Regions from separate parts of the Stenotrophomonas tuberculopleuritidis genome, predicted to be linked through region 1. Evidence: predicted binding sites of a transcription regulator. Region 1 holds the regulator's gene; the other holds the start of a gene.

What was found. Region 1 encodes FliA, which starts transcription of late flagellar genes. Its sites were predicted from a motif close to TAAAGTTTNNCNNNCNNNGGCCGATAA; they were not measured.
Region 2: the regulator FliA is predicted to act here: its motif matches at 2,255-2,281, upstream of Q5Z10_RS18790 (methyl-accepting chemotaxis protein).

The regions. Positions count from the first base shown of each region.
Region 1 is NZ_CP130831.1:2,266,463-2,275,031, forward strand. It holds gene Q5Z10_RS10690 (chemotaxis protein CheW) at 1-1,169, opposite strand, end outside; gene Q5Z10_RS10695 (ParA family protein) at 1,166-1,948, opposite strand; gene motD (flagellar motor protein MotD) at 1,953-2,966, opposite strand; gene Q5Z10_RS10705 (flagellar motor protein) at 2,968-3,708, opposite strand; gene Q5Z10_RS10710 (chemotaxis protein CheA) at 3,835-5,664, opposite strand; gene Q5Z10_RS10715 (protein phosphatase CheZ) at 5,667-6,272, opposite strand; gene cheY (chemotaxis response regulator CheY) at 6,272-6,664, opposite strand; gene Q5Z10_RS10725 (RNA polymerase sigma factor FliA) at 6,722-7,465, opposite strand; gene Q5Z10_RS10730 (MinD/ParA family ATP-binding protein) at 7,462-8,349, opposite strand; gene flhF (flagellar biosynthesis GTPase FlhF) at 8,336-8,569, opposite strand, start outside.
Region 2 is NZ_CP130831.1:4,114,803-4,123,371, reverse strand. It holds gene Q5Z10_RS18810 (PA2169 family four-helix-bundle protein) at 1-170, shown strand, start outside; gene Q5Z10_RS18805 (VOC family protein) at 338-688, shown strand; gene Q5Z10_RS18800 (KGG domain-containing protein) at 748-1,053, opposite strand; gene Q5Z10_RS18795 (NAD-dependent epimerase/dehydratase family protein) at 1,295-2,212, shown strand; gene Q5Z10_RS18790 (methyl-accepting chemotaxis protein) at 2,406-4,940, shown strand; gene Q5Z10_RS18785 (DUF2628 domain-containing protein) at 5,035-5,421, opposite strand; gene Q5Z10_RS18780 (hypothetical protein) at 5,638-5,808, shown strand; gene Q5Z10_RS18775 (TonB-dependent receptor domain-containing protein) at 5,863-7,905, opposite strand; gene mdoH (glucans biosynthesis glucosyltransferase MdoH) at 8,397-8,569, shown strand, end outside.

The DNA.
Region 1 (8,569 bases):
GTGAGGTTGGCGACATCCTCCACGGCCGACACGCGCAGGCCGAGGGTCTCGCCGTCCTCTTCCAGCACCACGATGCGGGTCTGCGCGTCGTCGGCGGCCGAGGCGGCGCCCAGATGCAAGCCCAGGTCCATCACCGGCACCACCTGGCCACGCAGGTTCATGATGCCGAGCATGGCTGGCGCGGTACCGCGCAGCGGCAGCAGCGGTACCGGCAGCACGACTTCCTGCACCTTCAGCAGTTCCAGTGCATAGGCCTGGCTGCCGCAGCGCAGGCGCAGCCAACGCGAGGTGCGCTCGCTGGCACGGCGGCTCTGCGGGTGCGGGCTGCTGGCCGGTTGATGCGCCTGGGCCTGCAGTTCCTGCCAGGTGCCAGGGCGGTTTGCCGCCGGTGCATCCACGGCCACCCGCGGCGGCGGCGCCACCGCGGCGCGTGCCGCAGGCGCCGGAGCGGCTGCGGCGACCCGGGCGATCGGTGCCGCCGGCGGAGGGACCACATCGCCGACGGCGGCGGCCTCGAACGCCGCCTGCAGCCCGGGGCTGTCGGTGTGCGCGAGGCTTTCGGCGGCGTCGGTCTCGTAGATCACCTCGTCCGGCAGGTCATCCCAGGTGGGTTCGGGTGCGGGCGCGGTTGCGGTTGGGGTTGCGTCCGCCGGGCATGGCCCGGCGCCACCGGCGGTGTCGAAGGCGGCATCGGCGGAGACGGTGCCGGTCTCGTAGATGACGTCGGCGGGCAGGTCGTCCCAGGTCGGTTCGCGTTCGGCGGTTGCGGTTGCGGTTGCGTCCGCCGGGCATGGCCCGGCGCTACCGGCGGTGTCGAAGGCGGCATCGAGTTCGGGGGCGACGGTGCCGGTCTCGTAGATGACGTCGGCCGGCAGGTCGTCCCAGGTGGGTTCGGGTGCGGCGGCGGTTGCGGTTGCGGTTGCGTCCGCCGGGCATGGCCCGGCGCTACCGGCGGTGTCGAAGGCCGCATCGGCGGCGACGGTGCCGGTCTCGTAGATGACCTCGGCGGGGAGGTCGTCCCAGGTCGGTTCGCGTTCTGCGGCGGTCGCGTCTGCGTCCGCCGGGCGGGGCGCGGTGGCGGCGGGCGCGGCGTCGCTGCGGGGCGCCGACGCGATCGCGTCGCCGAGCAGTTCGTCGAGGTAATCGTCGAGCAGGCCGGTGCTGTTCATGCGGCCTGCTCCAGCACGCGCGCGTCTTCGCCGAGGATCCAGTTCAGCGCACGCCGGTAGGCCGCGAGGCCGCGGCCGGGATAGTCCTCGCCGAGGCTGGGCAGGGTCAGGCCGGCAGCATTGCTGATGCGGGTGTCGATCGGGATCGCGTCTTCCCAGACGCGGCTGCCGTGCCGGTCCTGCATCGCGCGCAGCGATTCGTTGCCGGTACGGGTGCGGCGGTCGAACAGGGTGGGCAGGATCGAGATCGGCAGCGGACGGCGGCGCGAACGCTCGACCATTTCACCGGTGCGCACCATGCCATCCAGGCCATGCAGGGCCAGCGGCTCGGCCTGGGTCGGGATGATCAGGCGGTCGGCAGCGGCCAGCGCGTTGATCATCAACAGGCCCAGGGTCGGTGCACAGTCCAGCAGGATGTAGTCGTGCCGGTCCTGGTGGCGGGTCAGGGCGTTCTGCAGGGCCAGGCCGAGACCCGGCTGGTTGGCGCTGCGCCGTTCCAGCGTGGCCAGCGCGGACTGCGCGCACACGTAGTCCAGCCCGCCGATGCGGCTGGCGTGGCTGAGCGTGGAGAGATCGGCCGGCGGCGCGCCGAACAGCTCCAGCACGCCGCTGGGCGGCGGCTCGATCGGCACGCCGAAGGCGCGGGTCAGCGAGGCGTGCGGGTCGAGGTCGATCAGCAGCACGCGGTGGCCGAGCGCGGCCAAGCCGCGACCGAGGGCGAGGGTGGTGGTGGTCTTGCCGACTCCGCCCTTCTGGTTGGCGACTGCCCAGATGCGCATCGGATTACTCCTTCATTGCAGGGGGAACGGCGGCGCCGACGCGGCTGCCAGCCGGCACCGGCGGCAACTGCACCGGTGCGATGGGGGAAGCGGGACCGGCAGCCGGCGTTGCGGCCGGCTGTGCGGGGGCGGAGCCGGCAGCGCCGGTGGCGGCGTTCAGGCGCTCGCCCAGGGGATCGACTGCGTGGCTGGTGTCGGCCAGGATGATCACCATCACCCGCCGGTTGCGGTTGCGGCCCTGCGCGCTGTCGTTCTCTTCGCGCGGGCGGAACTGGCCGTAGCCGACCATCGCCAGCCGTGACGGCTGCAGGCCCTGGTCGGCGAACAGGTGCACCACGCTGGCGGCGCGCCCGGCCGACAGTTCCCAGTTGGACGGGAACGTCGCGGTGGCGATCGGGACGTTGTCGGTGTGGCCTTCCACGCGCACGCTGTTGGGCACGTCGCGCAGCACCCCGGCCAGGCTGGCCAGGGTCTGCCGCGCGTGTACGTCCAGCGCGGCCGAACCGGTCGGGAACAGGATGTCGCTGTTGATCTCCACCTCGATCCACAGCTCGGTGCGGCGCACGCTGATCATGCCGCGATCGATCAGCGGTGCCAGCGCGGCGGTCAGGCGGTCGGCGATGCTGTTGAGCTGGCGCTCGGCACGCGCGATCTGTTCCTGGTTGTGCACCGACACCGGCATGCGCATCTGCGAGGCCATCGACGGCAGCAGCGTGGGATCGTGCGATGGCGCCGGTGCCGAGGGGCCAATCTTGGTGCCGGACTTGATCACCGACGGGCTGTCCCATCCGCCGCCCTGCACCTGCTTGTTGCCCACCTGCACCGGGTTGATGGTGCGCGGTGCCCCCCCGAAGGCATCGGTGAGGGCGTCGGCCATGATCCGGTACTTGCCTTCGTTGACCGAGGAAATCGCGTACATGACCACGAAGAAGGCGAGCAGCAACGTCATCAGGTCGGCATAGGGGATGGCCCATGCCTCGTGATTGGCGTGCTCTTCGTGGTGCTTGCGGCGGGCCATGTCAGTGCAGGAAACCGGAGAGGTTGGTTTCGATGTTGCGCGGGTTCTCGCCCTGGGCGATCGAGATCAGGCCTTCGATGACCATCTCGCGGTCGCGGCTGTTGTGCGAGATCACGCTCTTGAGCTTTGCCGAGATCGGCAGGAACAGCAGATTGGCCGAGGCGATGCCATAGATGGTGGCGGTGAACGCCGCGGCGATGCCGTGGCCGAGCTTGCTCGGGTCGGCCAGGTTCTTCATCACCGCGATCAGGCCGAGCACGGCGCCGATGATGCCCAGCGTGGGCGCGTAGATGCCCATCGCCTCGAACACCTTGGCCCCGGCCTGGTCCTGGTGTTCCTGGCTGCTCAGCTCGATTTCCAGCATGTGCCGGATCGATTCGGGCTCCACGCCATCGACCAGCAGCTGCAGCCCCTTGCGCAGGAACGGGTCCTGCTGCGCCTCCACCTGTGCTTCCAGGCCCAGCAGGCCCTGGCGGCGGGCGATGTTGCTCCATTCCACGATCTGCTGGATCAGCTCGCGGCGGTCGCTGTGCGGCGGGCGCACGACCCAGCGCACGATCCTGAAGGCATGCTTGAACACCGCCGGGGCCGTGTGCAGCAGGATGGCGGCGATGGTGCCGACGATGACGATCACGAACGCAGCAGGCGACCACAGCGAGGCCAGGCCGGCGCCCTTGAGGATGCTGCCACCGACCAGCGAGGCCAGGGCGAGGAAAAGTCCAATGAGGCTGAGTCTATCCATGGGTCCGGTATCGGCGTGTATGAATGGGACTTGAGACACCGGTAGATCGCGTACAGACGGTGGTCACAGTTTTCGGGTCGCCGGCAAGGGCAACGCCAGGCAGCGCCGGGCCATGCCCGGCGGGATTCATCTCAGCCCGTCCACATCGAGGATCAGCGCCATGCGGCCGTCGCCGATCAGGGTGGCGCCGGCGTAGCCGCGCAGGCCGCGCAGCGCCTTCGGCAGCGGCTTGATGACCACTTCCTCGCGGCCGCGCACCTGGTCCACGACCAGGCCGAAACGCGCTTCACCGGCCTGCAGCACCACGATGGTCAGCAGCGACGAGGCGGCGGGCGTCACATCCAGCCATTGCCGCAGGTCCACCAGCGGCAGGGTGTGCGAGCGGCGGTCCAGCACGGCACGGCCGTCGAACCAGCCCAGCGAGGTGCGCGGCGCGTGCAGCACTTCCATCACGCGCGCCAGCGGCAGCGCGTAGACATCCTCGCCGGCCTGCACCAGCAGGGTGGGCAGGATCGCCAGGGTCAGCGGCACGCGGATCAGGAAGCGGCTGCCGCGGCCCAGTTCGGACTGGATCTGGATCTGGCCGCTCAGCTCGCGGATGCGCGACTGCACCACGTCCATGCCGACGCCACGGCCGGAGATGTCGGTGACCTGCGCCTTGGTCGAGAAGCCCGGCAGGAACACCAGGTGCAGGCATTCCTCGCTGCTCAGGCGGGCGGCCGCTTCCGGATCGATCAGGCCCTTCTCGCGCGCCTTCGCGCGCAGCTTTTCCGGATCGATGCCGGCGCCGTCATCCTGTACTTCGATGCTGACATAGTCGCCTTCCTGCTGCGCCGACAGGCGCACGTGGCCCATCCGCGGCTTGCCCTGCGCCTCGCGCAGGTCGGGCATTTCCACGCCATGGTCGATCGCGTTGCGTACCAGGTGCACCAGCGGGTCGGCCAGCGCTTCGACCAGATTGCGGTCGAGCTCGGTCTCGGCACCGATCAGCTCCAGGTCCACTTCCTTCTTGAGCGACCGCGCAACGTCGCGGGCCACCTTCGGGAACCGCGAGAACACCTTGCCGACCGGTTGCATGCGGGTCCGCATCACCGCCGACTGCAGCCGTGCGGTGGCGATGTCCAGGGTGGACACCGCACGATCCAGCTCTTCGTCGCGCAGGCGCGTGCGCAGGGTCTTCAGGCGGTTGCGGGACAGCACCAGCTCGCCGATCAGGTTGACGATGGCATCCAGGCGCTTGGTGTCCACGCGCACGGTGTGCTCGGCTTCGGCAACCGGCTTGTTGGCCGCCGGCCGCGCGGCCGCTGCCGCCGGCGCTGCAGGTCGCGGCGCCGCTGCGACCGGCGCCGGCGCAGGAACCGCGCTGGCGCCCGGGGCGGCGCCGCCGTGAAGCTGGTCGAGCAGGGCTTCGAACTCGTCCTCGCTGATCATGTCGTCGGCCTTCTTCGCCGCCGGCGCCACCGTGGTCGGCGCCTTGCCGCCATGCAACTGGTCGAGCAGGGCCTCGAATTCGTCGTCGGTGATCAGGTCGCCGGTGCCGGCCGCTGCCGGCGCCACCGCTGGCGCCGCCGCGGCGCCGCCCTGCACGTCGAACTGGGCGACCAGTTCCGGCGGGGCGTAGCCCGGTTCGCTGCCGGAGGACACCGCATCGAGCATCGACTGCAGGTAATCCAGCGATTGCTGGGCCGCATCGAAATGATGGGCCTGCAGCACGGCCTGGCCGGCGCGCGCGGCGCCCAGCGCCTCTTCGGCGGCGTGGCACAGTTCGACCATCGCGGTGATGCCGAGGAAGCCCGCGCCGCCCTTCAGCGTGTGGTATCCGCGGAAGACCGCGTTGAGCTGTTCGTTGTCCTGCGGTGCCTGTTCCAGCGACACCAGCTGTTCGCCGAGGCGATCCAGGATTTCCTGTGCCTCGATGATGAAATCGGCAGTGATGTCGTCGGCTACCGCGCCCATGGTTACAGCCCCAGATCCGACAACAGGTCGTCGGCGTCGTTCTGCGAGACCGCGTGGCGGTCCAGTCCCTTCAGTGCCGGCCCGGCCAGTTCCGGGGCGGTGCGATGCTGTTCCGGCGGCAGCCCGAGCGCGCCGAAACCTTCGTGCACGCGGCGGACAATGCCCACCACGCGGCGGATGATCTGCCCGGTCAGGTCCTGGTAGCTCTGGGTCAGGGCGATCTCGGTGAGGTTGTGGCGGATGCGCTCAAGCTGTGCATCCTGGCCCGGCTGCAGGCCATCGGCGCGCAGCTGCTCGGTCAGGCTGCGGCATTCCTCGGCCAGGTCCAGGGTGCGATGGGTGGCCTGTTCGGTCATTGCCACCACGTGATCCAGCCGTGCGCAGGCGTCGTCCAGTTCGCCGGCTTCGTCGGGCACGGTCGGCAGCTCGCCCAGGGCCTGGCCCAGTTCGCGCGCCAGCCGCGAAAGGCCGCTCATCATCGGCTGGGTGCGTGCCGCCACCAGACCGTCGATGCGCTGGCGCCAGGCCGCTTCGTCGCCGGATTCCAGCGCGTCCAGGGCTTCCTGCAGGCGCTGGGCGAGGGCATTCTTGTCGACCGTGGTATCCATCAGGCGCTGGCCGCCAGGCGTTCGAAGATCTTGCCCAGCTTTTCTTCCAGGGTCTGCGCGGTGAACGGCTTGATGATGTAGCCGTTCACGCCGTTCTGCGCGGCTTCGATGATCTGCTCGCGCTTGGCTTCGGCGGTGACCATCAGCACCGGCAGGGTCTTCAGCTTGGCATCGGCACGGATCGCCTTGAGCAGTTCGATGCCGGTCATCACCGGCATGTTCCAGTCGGTGACCACGAAGTCGAACGGCTGGCTCTGCAGCAACGACAGCGCGGCATGCCCGTCCTCGGCTTCGGCGGTGTTGGTGAAGCCCAGATCGCCCAGCAGGTTCTTGACGATACGACGCATGGTCGAGAAATCGTCGACGATCAGGATGCGCATGTTCTTGTTCAAAGCAGAGTTCCTTTGTTGTTCAGCTCTCGAGCCCGGCGTCGGCCATCTCGAGCATGTTCATTGTTCAAGGCCGGCATCGGCGGCCTCGAAAATCTTCAACCGGCCACGCAGGCGCAGCACTGCCTGGCCGTGGATCTGGCAGACCCGCGATTCGCTCACCCCGAGCACGGCACCGATCTCCTTCAGGTTCAGTTCCTGCTCGTAATAGAGCGACAGCACCAGCTGCTCGCGCTCGGGCAGGTGGCCGATGGCCTTGCCCAGCTCGCGACCGAACTCGCCGCGCTCCAGCACCTGCTGCGGGGTCGGGCCGCCCTGGGCGACGGTATCCAGCTCGCCCTGGTCTTCGATGCGCGATTCCAGGCTCAGTACCTGGCCGCGCGAGGCATCCTCCATCAGCCGCAGGTACTCCGGCAGCGGCATGTCCATGGCTGCGGCCACCTCGGTCGCGCTGGCGGCGCGCCCGGTGCTCTGCTCCAGCCGGCGGATGGTCGCTGCCGCATCGCGGGCGCGACGGTGCACCGAACGCGGCACCCAGTCGCCACGGCGGATCTCGTCGATCATCGAACCGCGGATGCGGATCGACGCATAGGTCTCGAACGAGGCGCCCTGGTCGGCGTCGTAACTGCGCGAGGCTTCGATCAGGCCCATCATGCCGGCCTGGATCAGATCGTCCACCTCGACACTGGCCGGCAGTCGTGCGGCCAGGTGGTGGGCGATGCGCCGCACCAGGTCCGAATGCTGGGCGATGACCTCGTTCGCCGCCGAGCGCTGGACTTCCCTGTACTGGGCGGCGCCTTTCATGCGGCCACCCCACGCTGCTTGAGAATGCGTTCGAGGAAGAACTCGACGCCACCACGGGGTTCGGTCGGGGCCTGCCAGCGGGCGGTGCGGCGGGCGATCTCGGTGATCGCCAGCGCGGCCGGGCTGGACGGGTAGGCCTTCACCACCGGCTGCTGGCGCTGCACCGACAGGCGCAGCCAGTCATCCTGCGGCACGCAGCCCAGGTAGTTCAGCGAGACATCGGCCAGGAACTTCTCGCAGACGCGGGTCAGCTTCTCATACAGCACGCGCCCTTCGTTGGGGTCGCGCACCATGTTGGCCACCACCTGGATGCGGTCCACGCCGCGTTCGCGCGACAGCACCTTGATCAGCGCGTAGGCGTCGGTGATCGAGGCCGGCTCGTCGCAGACCACCACCACGGTGTCCTGCGCGGCCTGGCAGAAGGTCAGCACGCCGTCATTGATGCCGGCGGCGGTGTCCACCACCATGATGTCCAGCTCGCGTTCCAGTTCGGAGAACACGTTGACCAGGCCGACGTGCTCGGCCGGGGCCAGTTCGGCCATGTGCCGGCGACCGGACGCGGCCGGCACCACCAGCACGCCGTTGGGGCCCTCGATGATCACATCGTCCAGGCTGCAGCGTCCGGCGACCAGGTCGGCCAGGGTGTTGGTGGGGTTCAGGCCCAGGATCACATCGATGTTGGCCAGGCCCAGGTCGGCGTCGAGCAGCAGCGTGCGCTTGCCCATGCCGGCCAGCGCCACGGCCAGGTTGGCCGACACGTTGGTCTTGCCCACGCCGCCCTTGCCGCCGGTCACGGCGATCGTGCGCACAGGGCCCAGCGGCTCGCTGCGGGTGGCCGACAGCGGGAAGGTGGTGGTCAGCTTGGCGTACTCACGCGACGGCATGGTTCAACTCCGGGTTGCAGGGCATATCGGCCGCGCGGCGCAAATCTTCAAGGCGAAGTACAAGATTGGCTGCACTGGCGCGGTGCAGGTCGTCCGGGACGTCCTGGCCGTCGGTCACCCAGGTGATCGGCAGCTTGTGGTCCACCGCCACCGACAGGGCGTTGCCGAAGCGGCCGGTCTCGTCCAGCTTGCTCAGCACCAGGCCCTGCAGGTTGGCCGC
Region 2 (8,569 bases), 1.8 Mb from region 1:
TGGCCGAGTTGGAAGAGTCGGAAGATCGCCTGCTGGGTGCCTTCAAGGATGTGCTGAAGGACAACGACCTGCCGCCGGCCGTGCGCCAGGAAGTGACCCAGTGGCTGCCGGACGTGCAGGAGTGCCACAACGTGATGCGCGCCCGCAAGCATGCGATGAAGGCCGCCTGACGGTCTGACGGCTGCAGGTGCCAAGGCCGGGGCGGTTCGCCGTCCCGGCCCGGCGGTCACCCCTGATGACCGCGGATCCACCACGAACCGACTGCGGGGCGACGGCCGGTTGCCGGTTGTCGCCGTCGGCGCCACGATGGGCGCCCGCAACGTCCTGGAGTCCGTGCATGGCCGTCAACCGCATCGTCGCCAACATCGCAACGCCGGACCCGGCGCGCGCGGCCACGTTCTACACCGGCGTGCTGGGCATGCCGGTGCTGATGGACCACGGCTGGATCGTCACCCACGGCGGCCAGGGCCGCGCAGTGGCGCAGCTCAGTTTTGCCAGTGAGGGCGGCTCCGGTACGCCGGTGCCGGACCTGTCGATCGAAGTGGACAACCTGCAGGAGGTGCTGGAGCGTGTACGCGCAGCCGGCATCGCGCTCGAGTACGGCCCGGCCGACGAGCCCTGGGGTGTGCGCCGCTTCTTCGTCCGTGACCCGTTCGGACGCCTGCTGAACATCCTTGCCCACGCCTGAGCATGGGTGCTGCGTTTGCCAGCAGCGCCCTGCTGCCGCGCGCACGGCCGGCCGGACGCTCAGCCCTGCTGCCGCGATGGTGCCCCTGCCGGCGCTTCGGCCTGCGGCTGTCGTTGTTGCTGCTGCTGAAGCGCATGCGCGTGGCGGGCATGCCCGCCCTCGCGGCCGATTGCTGCCATGTGTTGCCGATCGCGGCTGATCGCCTCGCCGCCCTTGCGCCCGGCCGCGCGGGCTTCGGCGGGACTGAATTCATGTGCGTTGCCCGAGGCATGCGCGGCGCGGCCTCCCTTGGCAGCAATCGCCCGTTGCGTGGCCGGGTCCATCGAAGCAAAGCCGCGGTTGGAGCTGCGGGGTTGGTTGGGCATGGGACTCTCCCGTTGCGTGGATGCGGGGTATGCCGCCGCGGCGCGACGACGCCGACCATCCTTGGCGATGCAGTGCTAAGTCCAGGTCGCTACCGTGGCCTCGGCCTTCACGCCGCCTGCGCACGCAGTTGACACGCGATCGCCGGCTGCCGCGCTGCGCGATGCTATCGCCGCGGCCCCGCGGCATGCCTAGAATCGAAGCATCCCGGTAGTTCCCGGGCGCCTCGAGTGAATGGACTCAATGAAGATTCTGCTGACCGGCAGTTCCGGGCGGATCGGGCGCGCCATCTTTGGCGCACTGGCCGCCGATCATGAAGTGGTGGGGCTGGACCGCAGTCCCTTCGCCACCACGCGCATCATCGCCGATGTCACCCACCGCCAGGCGCTGCAGCGCGCGGTACGCGGCATGGATGCGGTGATCCACACCGCGGCACTGCACGCACCGCACGTCGACCTGGTGCCGGATGCGGTGTTCCAGCAGATCAACGTGGATGCCACGGCGCAGCTGCTGCAGCTGGCACGCGATGCCGGTGTGCGGCGCTTCGTGCTGACCAGTACCACCGCGCTGTATGGCCACGCCGTGGTGTCCGGCGGCTGCCGCTGGATCGACGAGGACACCGCGCCGCTGCCCCGCACCATCTACCACCGCACCAAGCTGCAGGCCGAAGCGCTGGCCGAGCAGGCCGCCAGCGATACCTTCCAGGTGCGGGTGCTGCGCATGGCACGTTGCTTCCCCGAAGCACCGGAGCGCATGGCGATGTTCCGCCTGCACCGCGGCATCGATGCGCGCGATGTGGCCAGCGCGCACGCCGCGCTGGTGGACGACGCCGGGCCGGCGTTCCGCCGCTTCATCGCCTGCGCGCCGACCCCGTTCCAGCGCAGCGACTGCCTGCAGCTGGCCGCCGATCCCCGCCAGGTACTGGCCCGCCGTGCACCGCAGCTGCTGGCCGAGTTCGAACGCCGGGGCTGGCCGCTGCCCCTCAGCATCGACCGCGTGTACGACAGCAGCCGCCTGCGGCAGACGCTGGGCTGGCAACCCCGTTTCGGCCCGGAAGGGGTGCTGCAGCAGTACGCGGCCGGCAGCATCGAAGTGCTGCCACGTACGCCCTGGGTCGGCGAGCGTGTGTTCGAGCGGGCGACGGTGCAGGACACGGACTGAGCCGGCAGCTGAGCAGGTTCAGCTTTGTGCGGGTCGCGCGCCTCAACCTCGTCCGGCACTGGCCGTTAACCCGGTGCGCGCCTTCCTGCGCCGGGCTCCGGCCCGGCCAGGGCCGGCGACCCGCGCGAAGGACCGCGCATCTGCGCGGTGCCGCCCCGGTGCCGGTCGACCTGAACTGCCTGCGGATCCTGCCATGCCTCCTTCCCGTTCCGTCGCTGCCCGCCGCCCCGGCAGCATCGCCCACAAGCTGATGCTGGGCACTGCGCTGATCGCCCTGTTGTGCTTCGGCGCGACAGCGTTCCTGATCTACCACCAGGCCAGCTCGGCGCTGGTGGCCTCCTCGCGGCAGACCATGGCCAGCGAAGCGCGTGCCGAAGCGCGCCAGGTCGCTGCCGACCTCGGCACGGCCTTCGCCAGCAACGATGCGATGGTGGAGACCGTGCTGGCCCAGCGCGCCCGTGGCGACGCTCCGGACCGCGCCGCGCTGGCCAACATCATCGGCGAGCAGCTGCACGCCCACCCCGAATGGCTCGGCAAGAGCACCATGTGGGAGGCCAATGCCTTCGACGGCAAGGACAGCGAGTTCGTCGACACCGAGGCGCACGATGCCACCGGCCGCTACATGAGCTACTGGGCCTGGCAGGACGGCAAGCCCCAGCAGTCGCCGATGACCGATTACACCGAAACCCCCAGCGGCTCGGGCAACTGGTACATGCAGCCGAGCCGCGACAAGCTGCCGCTGGTCAGCGAACCCTATGCCTACGACATCGGCGGGCAGCAGGTACTGATGAGCACCCTGAGCACCCCGATCGTCGAGAACGGGACGTTCCTCGGCGTGTTCACCGTGGACTTCTCGCTGGCCGCGCTGCAGAAGCACCTGGCCACGCTGAAGCCGATGGGGGCCGGCCACATCGAACTGCTGTCGCCCAACGGTGTGGTGCTGGCGTCGGCCGATGCCGCCGAGATCGGCAAGCCGCGCAGCGATGCGGTCACCCGCGGCATGCTGGCGCAGATTGCCGACGACAAGACCTATGAAGCGTTCGAACCCGATGCGTTCGGCAATGTGCGCCTGTACGTGCCCCTGCAGGTGGGCGATGCCCCGCAGCGTTTCGCGCTGGGCGTGGTGGTCCCGCATGCGGTGATCGTGGCGCAGGCGCGCGAGCTGCTGTGGATCATCCTGCTGGTGGGGGTGGTGGCGGCGCTGGTGCTCAGTGGTGGCGTCTACGTGCTGCTGCAGCGGCTGGCCGTGCGCCCGCTGGCCCAGGCCGTGCGCATCGCCGGCGACGTTGCCGCGGGCAGACTGGATACCGCGCTGCCGCCGCTGGGCAACGACGAAGTGGGCCGTCTGCTGGAGGCGATGCAGGGCATGCGCGGGCAGCTGCAGGCGGTGATGGCCGCACAGGCCGAGATGGCGCGCCAGCATGATGCCGGCCAGATCAGCTACCGCATGGATGCCAGCGTGTTCCCGGGCGAGTACGGCCGCATGGTCGCCGACAGCAACCAGCTGGTGGCCTCCAGCACTGCCGTGACCCAGCGCCTGGTCGAGGTGATGCAGCGTTACGCGGTGGGCGATCTGAGCGTGGACATGGAGGCCCTGCCGGGCGAGAAGGCGGTGTTCACCGCAGCCATGGCCACCACCAAGGCCAACCTGGCGGCCATCAACGAGCAGATCCAGCAGCTGGCCGCGGCGGCCGCTGCCGGTGACTTCGCGGTGCGCGGCGATGCCGAGCGCTTCGAGCATGATTTCCGCCGCATGGTGGAAACCCTCAACACCATGATGCAGGTGAGTGACCACAACCTGGCGGCACTGTCGACGCTGCTGCGGGCGATCGCCGCCGGCGACCTGAGCACGCGCATGCAGGGCGATTTCCACGGCGTGTTCGCCGTGATGCGCGACGATGCCAACAGCACCGTGCAGCAGCTGACGGGGATCGTCGGCCAGATCCAGCAGTCGGCGGCGAGCATCCGGCTGGCCGCCGGCGAGATCGCCTCCGGCAACAATGATCTGTCGCGGCGTACCGAACAGCAGGCGGCCAACCTGGAAGAAACCGCCGCGTCGATGGAGGAACTGACCTCCACCGTGCGCCAGAACGCCGATCATGCCCTGCAGGCCAATACGCTGGCGGCATCGGCCGCTGGCGTGGCCGGCGAAGGCGGGCAGGTGGTCAGCCAGGTGGTGCAGACCATGGAGCAGATCGAGACCTCGTCGCAGCGCATCGCCGAGATCATCTCGGTGATCGATGGCATCGCCTTCCAGACCAACATCCTCGCGCTCAACGCAGCGGTGGAGGCGGCACGCGCCGGTGAGCAGGGCCGCGGCTTCGCCGTGGTCGCCAGCGAAGTGCGTGCGCTGGCGCAGCGCTCGGCCGGTGCAGCCAAGGAGATCAAGGAACTGATCGACGCCTCGGTTGCCCAGGTCGGCGCCGGCGCGCAGCTGGTGCACGGTGCCGGCCGCACCATGCAGGAGATCGTCGGCCAGGTCGGCCGGGTCAACGAGATCATGGCCGAGATCTCGGCCGCCTCGCGCGAGCAGTCCGCCGGCATCGAGCAGGTCAACCAGACCGTGGTGCAGATGGACGAGACCACCCAGCAGAATGCGGCGCTGGTGGAGGAAGCCACGGCGGCGGCGCGGGCGATGGAGGAACAGGCCGAGCAGCTGGCCGTGGCGGTGTCGCGCTTCCGTCTGCAGGCCGAGGCGAAGGCGCCGGTGGCGTTGCGCGCGGCCTGAACCACGCTGCAAATGACGACGCCCGGCCAAGGCCGGGCGTCGATGCAACTGGAAACCGCTGGTACTGCCGGGCAATGCCGGCAGACAGGCAGGCTTAGAACATGCCTTCGAAGGGGTTCCAGCTGGTATTGCCCTTCACCTGTTCCAGGTAATAGCTGTAGTTGGTGCTGGAGGCCACCAGGAAGTTCATGGCAATGAACAGCGCGCGGGCGACGATGTCCGGCAGGAACATGCTGATCACGACCAGGACAATGTTGATGCCGATCACCACCAGGGCCTTGCGCCACATGCCCAGGATGAACAGATAGATCGCGCCGAAGAAGAAGGCGAAGAAGTTCAGGTTGATCTTCAGGCGGTCGCCGAAGGACAGCGCCTTCCAGGCCTGCTTGAAACCCGGCTCCTTGGGGGCACCGTGCTGCTGGAAGAAGTTGAAGCGGAACTGCCACTTCGGGCTGAAGCGGGAGAGATCGACGGCGTTCATGTGCGTAGGGACATCCCTGTGAGAAAACGTTTACATGATAAATGGGTCGTATTCAGCCTTCCAGTCCGGACCGTCAAAAATGTGACGGATCTACGTCCAGGGGCTTGCGTCCGAGCGTCGCACGTAACCCATCGGCCTTCTTTTTAGGATAGGGTGCGCAGTCCGCCGCTGCCCCACACGCTTTACGGGCGCTGGCGGAATGTCCATGGAGGTTGCATGACCACACCTGCTACACCGGAAAACGCACCCGGACCGGTGCTCCTGCCGACACCCGAAGTGGTGCAGGCACAACAACTGCTCGCCCGCCAGCAACTGGCGGTGGCGATGGACCGTGCACGCAATGCGGCCAGCCGCGATGCTGCGCCGGCCGTGCTGGAAAACGACTGAACCGCATCGTCTTACGATCGCGCTGGCCGCTTGCCAGCGCGATCGCGGTGCGCATCAGAAGCGCGCGGTGATACCGAGGAAGTAGCTGCGGCCCGCCACGAAGTAGTCGGTGGCGCCGTCGGCGTACAGCTTCTTGTCGGCCAGGTTGCTGACACCGCCACGCAGGGTCAGCACGTCGTTGACGTTCCAGGCTGCGGTCAGGTCATACAGCGTGTAGGCCTTCAGGAAGGTGCTGGCCACGCCGGTCTGCTTGCCGGTGTACTGCGCCGACAGGCTGCTGGAGAAGATCGCGTTCGGGGTCCAGTCCAGCGACGAGTAGCCGGAGAACTCCGGGGTATCGATCAGGTTGCGGCCGGTGGTCAGGTTCTTGGCTTCCTTCATCCAGGTGGCCGACGTGCGCCAGCGCCAGTGCTCGCCGAAGCGGAGATTGAGGTTGCCTTCCATGCCGCTGGTGCGTGCGCGCTGCACGTTGCTCATGCGCGTCCACCAGTAGCCGTTGAAGAAGCCCAGCGCTTCGTACTCGATCTTGTTCTTGAAGTCGGTGTGGAAGTAGGTCAGCCCGGCATCGACGCGGTCGTTGTCGAAGCTGATGCCGAGCTCGCGGTTGGTGCTGGTTTCCGGGTCCAGGTCAGGGTTGCCGGCCATGTAGCAGCCGCCGCGCACGTAGCCCAGCGGAATCAGCGAGGTGCAGCCACGGCCGCCGGACTGGGTCGCCGCGCTGGGGGAGTTCTCGGTCAGGCTGGGCGCGCGGAATCCCTTGGAGACGCCGCCGCGGAGGGTCCACTGCCCGGCCGGGTGCCAGACCAGATAGGCGCGTGGGCTGACATGGCCGCCGAACTGCTCGTGGTGGTCCAGGCGCGCGCCCAGGGTCAGCGCGAGGGTGCGATGCAGCTTCAGCTCGTCCTCGACGAACAGCGCCCAGGTATCCACTTCCAGCGCCGAACCCACGACCGGGTTGCCGGCATAGTCGATCGGCGCCCGGCCGATGGTGTCGGTGTTGGTCAGCTCCTGCCGCTTCCATTGGCCGCCCACCGCGAACTGGTGCTCCACGCCCAGCGTGAACGGCGTGCTCAGGCTCGCTTCGAGAATGCTGTCGGTGGCCTCGGAGCGGCCGGTCGGGCCGATATCGTTCTTGTACTCGGTCCAGTACGCGCTCAGCTTGGAGGTGCCGAAGCGCCAGTTGCCATCATGGTTCAGTGCCAGCGAACTGCGCTTGAGTTCGCTCGCCCCCCACGCGCCCTCGTCCTGCTTTTCCAGGGCCTGGGCGATGAAGGCCTGCTGCACGCCGTGGCCGGCCTCCAGCGACAGCTCCTGCGCGTCGCTGAGCTTCCATTCCAGCAGCGCGTCGACATTGCGGTCCTTCTCGCCGGCATAGGCGTTGCCGTAGACGCCGCCGTTGTCGCGGTCAGAGTCGCGGCGCATGCTGTTGGCGCCGATGCGCAGGCCGAAACGTTCGCCCAGCGGGCCAGAGAAGGTGGCCCCGATCTGCTGGGTGTCGCCGCGCTTGCCATCCTGCGGCCGGGTGTAGCTGTGGGTGGCGCTGCCGTTCCAGGCGTCGCCGATGCGCTTGGTGATGATGTTGATCACACCGCCCATCGCGTCCGAGCCATACAGCGATGACATCGGGCCACGCACCACTTCGATGCGCTCGATCTGGTCCGGCGCGATCCAGTTCAGGTCCTGGCGGCCGAGGTCGGGGCGGTAGTTGGTCGAGGCCGAGCTGCCCATGCGCTTGCCGTCCACCAGCACCAGCGTGTAGTTGGATGGCATGCCGCGCAGCTTGATCTTGGACTGCTCGCCGACCGCACTGAGGCCACCGGTGACACCCGGCACGCGGCTGAGCAGGGTGGCCAGGTCGTGCACGGGCTGGCGCTCGATGTCCTCGCGGCTGATCACGCTGATGCTGGCCGGGGCATCCTTGATCCATTGCTGGTTGCCCGAGGCGGTGACCACCACCGTATCGAGGTCCTTGGTCGAGGCGTCGGCGCTGCCTTCAGCGGCGGCGAGCGCCGGCAGGGTGAGCAGGCAGGCGCTGGCCAGGGCACGGGCAAGGTGGGTGCGCGACGGGCGCGCGGAACGGAAAGGGGACTGGGGCATGACGGCTTCCATGGGAGAGGAGAGACCCGGGGAAGCGGCAGGCGCAGGCAGACAGCAGGCAGCCACCCTTCCGTGGGTCGTCGGGCGCACGGCGTGGCCGGCGCAGCTGGGTGGGTCTGGCGCAGAGGGCGCAACGACCTGCCTGGTTAACGGAATGATAACCGTTCTCGTTTGTTACGATCCAGTACCCACGGCCATCAATCGACATCCGGCGGAACCCGGCGGGCAACGCCTGCTGATGGCTGAATGGGGGAAATCCCCGGGCGGCACCTTCGCACCCGGCTTACATTCAGCCCCCTAGACTGGGCCGCATTTTTCGATTCCGCCCCGTTGGAGATCGTGTGGGTTCCGGTAGTGACAGACATCGACTGCGCGGCATGACGCCGTCGCAGACAGGACAAGTGCGGGCGCCGGGAACGCGTGCCAGGAACCTTGGCGCATGCAGCCTGGCCTGGATGGCCGGCTCTGCGGCCTGCGCGGAGTAGGCGGGCATGGGGAGTCAAACCATCAACGCGGAACCGGCCGTTGCCGGTCCCGACGCCGGCTGGGCCGTGCTGCCGGACGAATCGCCGTTGGCGATGCCCGAGCAGACCCTGCGCGAGGGCGAGCTGAAGGTGCGCCGGCATCGTACCTCGCCGCGCATGATCGGCCTGCGCCGGCTGTA